Regions from separate parts of the Bacillus sp. OTU2372 genome, predicted to be linked through region 3. Evidence: riboswitches for the same ligand, from Rfam matches in the RefSeq annotation. Region 3 holds a riboswitch; each other region holds the start of a gene.
The links. A riboswitch is a leader RNA that binds a small molecule or an ion and turns the genes downstream of it on or off. The one in region 3 is predicted to bind glycine.

Region 1 (2,276 bases), on a different contig from region 3:
GCCGTCTCACTGCCCAGATGCCCAGGCTTTAGGAGTGAAACGAGATTAAAGATCTCCTCGATTCGGTTTTGGATCGGTGTGGCGGTTAATAATAAACAAAATTTCTTTTTAAGGTTTTGAACAAATTCGTAGTTTTTCGTTTTGTTATTTTTAAGTTTATGTGCCTCATCAATGATAATGAGATCGTAGTCCAGTTTGTTGATAATGTCCCGATGAGGATTTCGTTTCGCTGTATCAATTGAAGAAACAACGACATCGCACTGTTCCCAGACATAGCTTTTCCTTTGGGTAACGGCCGGGATAAAAAATTTGCTATTTAGCTCAATCGCCCACTGGGTAACCAAAGATGCAGGAACGAGTATTAATACCTTTTTTACTAAACCGCGAATCATGTATTCTTTTAAAATCAGCCCAGCTTCAATTGTCTTTCCAAGCCCCACTTCATCAGCTAGAATAGCTTTACCATTCATGTTTTCAATCACCTGTTTCGCTGTTTCAAGCTGATGTGGAAGAGGTGTTAAATTAGGAAGATGATTTGGAGCTTGTAAGCCTTCAAACTCCGGGATGACCAAATGTTTTTCAACATCGATTGCTAATTTAAAAAGCTCCCAGTTCCCCCACGGACCATCGTTGTCAATTCTATGTAAAAAATCATCCTGCCACGAGGAATCAAATTCAATTTCAACCGACATTATTACAGCTCCTTTTCATACATTGTAATATCATCTGTTTGCCAATTATTAAGACCGTCTGCTGCCTATCGTTTTCTTATAAAATGATTGCTCAATGTTGTAGTTTAATGGTAGGATGATAATAGCTTAGAATGTTTTAAATATTTTAATAAAGTAATTTATTTTTTTAAGTATAATTAGTATTACCAAATTGAAAAATATTATAATGCGAATGATAGCAAGGGGAGAGACTACGAAGAGTAGCGCCGAAGGAGCAAGCAGAAAATGTGAATCTCTCAGGCAAAAGAACTCTTGTTTGACGCAGCTCTGGAGAGCGCTGCTAGTGTTTGTTGCAGCCACCAAAGGGGAAAACCGCTTAAGGGTAAACTTTCAGGTGCAAGGACAGAGACCTACTTAATTTATTAAGGAGGTTTTCTGTCCTTTTTTATGTTTTAAAAAAAGTCGAATTGTTTCACAAAAGTTTAGGGAAATAACTTTTATAGAATTGTTGAACCTATAAAAATGTGGATCAAATGAGGGGGATTAAGGGATGACTGAATTAAAACGTACTCCACTTTTTGCAGTGTATAAAGAACACGGCGGGAAAACCATCGATTTTGGCGGGTGGGAGCTGCCTGTCCAATTTTCCAGCATAAAGGAAGAGCATGAAGCGGTCCGTACAAAAGCAGGTCTGTTTGATGTCTCCCATATGGGGGAAGTGGAAGTAAAAGGGAAAGACAGTTTACAATTTTTACAAAAAATGATGACCAATGATATTTCAAAAATTAAAAATGGCGGTGCTCAATACACGGCAATGTGTTATGAAAACGGCGGAACGGTGGATGATCTGCTCGTATATAAAATCGAGGACCATCATTATTTACTAGTTGTTAATGCTTCCAATATAGAAAAGGACTATAAATGGCTTCTGGATCACGTTGAGGGGGATGTTTTCCTTGATAACTTGTCTGAAAAGACAGCCCAGCTTGCGCTTCAAGGTCCGCTTGCAGAAAAGGTCCTGCAAAAGCTTGCAGGAGATACAGACTTAAGTCAAATTGGCTTTTTCAAATTTATGCAAGAAGTAATTCTAAACGGTAAGAAGGTACTAGTATCAAGAACAGGATATACCGGTGAAGACGGTTTTGAGGTTTACTGTGATGCAGCCGATGCGGTTGACCTTTGGAAGGCCATTTTAGAGGCAGGAACAGAGGAGGGTATTCTTCCATGCGGATTAGGTGCACGTGATACCCTTCGTTTTGAATCTGTGCTGGCACTTTATGGGCAAGAGCTTTCGCCTGAGATCTCTCCCCTTGAAGCAGGAATCTCCTTTGCCGTGAAGTTAAATAAGGAAGCTGACTTCATTGGGAAGGAAGCATTACGAAAACAGAAGGAAAATGTCTTACCAAGGAAATTAGTAGGAATCGAAATGATTGACCGTGGTATCCCTCGACATGGATATTCTGTTTATAAAGGAGAAGAGCTTATCGGAGAAGTGACAACCGGTACACAGTCGCCTTCTTTAAAGCGAAATATTGGTCTTGCTCTTATTAAGACCGAATTTGCCGCACTAGAAACAGAGGTAGAAGTGGAAATTCGTGGTAAACG
Region 2 (2,276 bases), on a different contig from region 3:
AAGCTGTCCGAGTTGATTCAGCAAACAACATAACAATTAGAATAAAAACAAATAACGCTAAGACTGCATAATTAATAAACGGCGTAAATGGAGCTTTAAAAGTCGATTTTTTTCGCAGGTCTGGACGTAATTTCCGATATCGTAAATGACAAACTAAGATAATGCCCCAAACCCAAATAAAACAAATTGCACTGATCGTTGTCACAATGCCAAAAGCTTGTTCAGGAATCAGCTTGCTTAAAAGGGCTCCGACTGATAAAACAAGTGCTGAGACCAATAATGCGTTACTTGGTACATGATTTTTATTTAATTTAGAAAATGGGGCTGGGCCTTGGGCTTTAGAGCTTAAATTATATAAGATTCGGCTCGTCGAAAACAAACCACTGTTACAGGCAGATGCCGCTGATGTTAACACAACGAAATTTATTATTCCTGCTGCAATCGGTATACCCACCAGACTAAACGTTTTTACAAAAGGACTGTTATCAGCATTTAACTGTGTCCATGGGTTGATACATAAAAGAATGAACAGTGCTCCCACATAGAAAAAGAGAATTCTTAACGGAATTTTATTAATCGCTGACGGGATATTTTTTTGAGGATTGGCTGTTTCTGCCGCTGATACACCCACTAATTCAACGCCGACATAGGCAAAGACTACCATTTGGAAAGATAGTAAGAAACCTGAAACACCGTGTGGAAAAAGACCGCCATATTCCCAAATATTTTTTACAGAAACGGTTGCCACATCTGTTTTGAATCCTATTACTAATAAGATAACTCCTATTCCAATTAAAGCCAGAATCGTGATGACTTTTATTAAGGCAAACCAAAACTCTAACTCTCCAAATAGTTTTACCGTTAATAGATTAAGCCCTAATAATAGAACTAAACAGACGATGGCTGGAACCCACTGCGGGATATCAAACCAATATTGAACATATACACCAACGGCAATGATATCAGCCATAGCGGTCATGATCCAACAAAACCAATACGTCCATCCAGTTACAAATCCTGCCCATGGTCCGATATAGTCCTCAGCAATGTCTGTAAAAGATGTATAACCCGACTTTGATAGAAGCAGTTCTCCTAAAGCCCTCATAACAAAGAAACAGGCGATGCCCACAATTACATAGGCAAACATAATTGATGGGCCTGCTAACTGGATCGCCCTTCCTGATCCTAAGAATAAACCTGTTCCAATCGTTCCGCCAATCGCAATCAATTGTACGTGACGGTTCTTTAAATCCCTCTTTAATTCTTGTTGTGCCACTTGAAACTCCCCCTAATGGTAGTAATAATTCTTCTTGTGCATGTGAAATCATGAACAAGAAGTGAACCAATTAAAAAAGAGATTGGAATTTCTCCAATCTCTTCAGGGCGAAAGAATAACAAATAATATCTATTACTCTTTTGTGGTAGAATAATAAATAGTCTTCGTACTCTTCTGTCCTTTTGCCTGAGATTGTGAACCCTTCGGCGCCGCTTGTCACGCGGTCTCTCCAGAAGCTGCTCCTGCTATAGTGTGATCCATAGCAATCATAGCTTGCTAAATATTTAATTTGTAAAGTAATGAATGATTATTTAGCATTCATACTCAGAAACTAAACTATCGTTGAATAATTTATAATTTTAGTAGTATTAGTTCTATTTGTCAACAAATAAATTTATGTACCGTTAAAATGGCCATTTTTCAAGTATTGAAACTTGCGAAATCACGGATGGACAGGTGGCTAATACTCCGAGCTTTAATACATGGACATAGTATGTAAAAATGATGGTAGAATATTAGAATTAACTTTCTTAACGTTACTAAAGAACAAAAATGGATGGTAAGTAACACCATCCATTTTATTGAGATTTGATTGAGAATATTTCTGCAGGTTTGTTAATAGGTTTTGTCCTCAACAAACCTTGTTGAAAGCACTTCCTCCGGTTTCTCGAAGAGTTTTGTCCTCAAGACCCCCTATTGAAGACACTTCCTATACTTTTTTAATCGTTTTTGTCCTTATCAGATGAATCTAATAAAACTTGACTCTGTGACTCTAGGACTTCTGCACGACTTTGGCCATACAGCCCGACATAGATTTGCTCTATCTCTTCGCCTGTTAAATCGCCACGCTTCAGGAGCTCCTCGGCAATCCGGTGGACAAAGTCAGCATTATCATTTACAAGCTTCTTAACTTTGGTCATCTCTGACTTTAAGAGTTCATTGATTTTGGATCGCAGTGCTCTCAGTCCGTCCGAACGTGAACCGACCGCGAGCCAGCTGA
Region 3 (2,276 bases):
GATGCCATCCTTGCCGATACCACTACAAAAGAAGAACGTGGAAAAGCATTTGGATTCAGAAGGTCAATGGATACGCTAGGTGCAGCTCTTGGACCTTTTGTAACCTACTTAATTCTTACTCTATGGAATGGCAGTTATCAGGCTGTATTTTGGTTATCTGCAATCCCTGGGTTAATTGCAACTTTGCTCCTGATCATCTTCTTAAAAGAAAAAAGAAAATCAATAAAAACACCAAGCAATGTAAAGTTGTTACCTAAGATTAGCTTCAAGGGGCTTAGTTCGCGTTTTGTGTTGTTCACACTCATAACTACATTATTTACCATAGGGAACTTCTCTGATGCATTCCTAATCTTACGAGCGAAGGACGTTGGCATGGCTGCCGAATATATCCCACTCACTTATTTTGCATACAACATCATTACAAGTTTATTTTCTACTCCATTTGGTATGCTTTCTGACCGTATCGGTCGCCGACCAGTTTTGATTACAGGTTATGTAATGTTTGCACTCATTTATCTCGGCTTTGGTCTGGTACATACTGTCTTTGGGATTTGGATATTATTCTTTATTTACGGGTTGTACTACGCGACTACTGAAGGAATTCAAAAGGCTTATGTAGCAGATATGGTACCAGAAGGACAACGTGGGATGGCAATGGGAACATTTAATGCATTAACTGGTATAGCTACATTGCCAGCAAGCGTAATGGCAGGTTTTTTGTGGCAATCATTTGGTGCTTTTACTGCTTTTGGCGTAAGTAGTTTACTGGCAATTATTTCAGCATTGCTAATGTTCATCCTTCGTATATAACAAAGCATAGTTAAGTTTTAATTGTAAACATATTACATTTATTCCTATGGTAATATACTTTTTCGGAATAATTAATAAATTCTGAATATTTAATTGACATCATCCTTTCCATAGAGTAGTATGTAAATGAAATGTATGATAGCGGATGAATATTGTGGGAGAGACCAAACGTATTGTTTGGCACCGAAGGAGCAAGTCCCCAAAAAATGGGGAACAATCTCTCAGGTAAAAGGACCATAATAGGACGCGTCTCTGGAGAGAGCCATGGGCCACCAAAGGAGTTAAACTCTCAGGTAAAAGGACAGAGGAAAGATTAGAGAAAATCTATCTTCCCTCTGTCCTTTTTTTGTTTGGGAAAGATAGTACACACGGAAAAAGGAGGATTGTGCTATGAAATCTATTGAGGAATGAGACTATGGGGACCTGCTAAGAACAAGCTGATCCTATTAATTTTATTTGAATTGTAAGCGCTTTTTTAGTTGTAGAATTAACCGGTAATATTATCTTAAACTTTTTTTGGGATATTAATTTGCATTTAGTTTGATTTAAATTCTTTAAAAATAGATTTAAAACGAAAAAAATTGTAAACATCCTAGAAAAGTAGAGGGGGAAATCGAATGCAGGAACAAAAATTGGAAAGAGGCCTAAAAAACAGGCATGTACAACTAATCGCTATTGGTGGAGCAATCGGAACGGGATTATTTCTTGGTGCAGGAAAATCGATTCATTTAGCAGGACCATCGATTTTATTTGCTTATATGATTACGGGGGCCATATGCTTTTTAATCATGCGCGCACTTGGCGAACTTCTCTTAACCAATTTAAACTATCATTCTTTTGTTGACTTTGTAAGAGACTATTTAGGTAATATGGCAGCCTTTGTAACTGGCTGGACCTACTGGTTCTGCTGGATTTCCATTGCTATGGCTGACTTAACAGCAGTTGGTCTCTACACCCAATATTGGCTTCCTAATGTACCGCAGTGGATGCCAGGATTAATTGCCCTTGTGATTTTGTTAATTATGAACCTTACAACCGTTAAACTTTTTGGTGAAATGGAATTTTGGTTTGCCTTAATAAAAGTCATCGCTATTCTGGGACTAATTTTTATCGGTATTGTCATGATTGTAAAAGGCTTTTCTACAAATTCAGGTCCATCTAGTTTCACGAATTTATGGAGCCACGGCGGCATGTTCCCGAATGGCATAAATGGGTTTATTCTCTCATTCCAGATGGTAGTGTTTGCATTTACAGGGATCGAACTAGTAGGACTTACAGCAGGCGAAACAAAAGACCCTGAAAAAGTTATTCCAAAGGCAATCAATAATATCCCAATTCGGGTATTTATTTTCTACCTTGGCGCATTGTTTGTCATTATGAGTATTTATCCATGGAACGCGATAAACCCGGCGAAAAGTCCATTTGTCCAAGTCTTCGTAGCAGTTGGTATCGCAGCAGCTGCCGGA

Region 1: linked by a shared signal. The riboswitch ahead of gcvT (glycine cleavage system aminomethyltransferase GcvT) and the one ahead of AAHB15_RS22955 (amino acid permease) in region 3 are both predicted to bind glycine.
Region 2: linked by a shared signal. The riboswitch ahead of AAHB15_RS04750 (amino acid permease) and the one ahead of AAHB15_RS22955 (amino acid permease) in region 3 are both predicted to bind glycine.

The regions. Positions count from the first base shown of each region.
Region 1 covers NZ_JASATK010000014.1:87,364-89,639, reverse strand. Annotated here, with positions in the region: gene AAHB15_RS19910 (DEAD/DEAH box helicase) at 1-692, opposite strand, end outside; glycine riboswitch at 904-993, shown strand; gene gcvT (glycine cleavage system aminomethyltransferase GcvT) at 1,222-2,276, shown strand, end outside.
Region 2 covers NZ_JASATK010000001.1:1,005,791-1,008,066, reverse strand. Annotated here, with positions in the region: gene AAHB15_RS04750 (amino acid permease) at 1-1,276, opposite strand, end outside; glycine riboswitch at 1,441-1,519, opposite strand; gene AAHB15_RS04745 (AAA family ATPase) at 1,996-2,276, opposite strand, start outside.
Region 3 covers NZ_JASATK010000019.1:102,859-105,134, reverse strand. Annotated here, with positions in the region: gene AAHB15_RS22960 (MFS transporter) at 1-810, shown strand, start outside; glycine riboswitch at 956-1,057, shown strand; glycine riboswitch at 1,061-1,117, shown strand; gene AAHB15_RS22955 (amino acid permease) at 1,428-2,276, shown strand, end outside.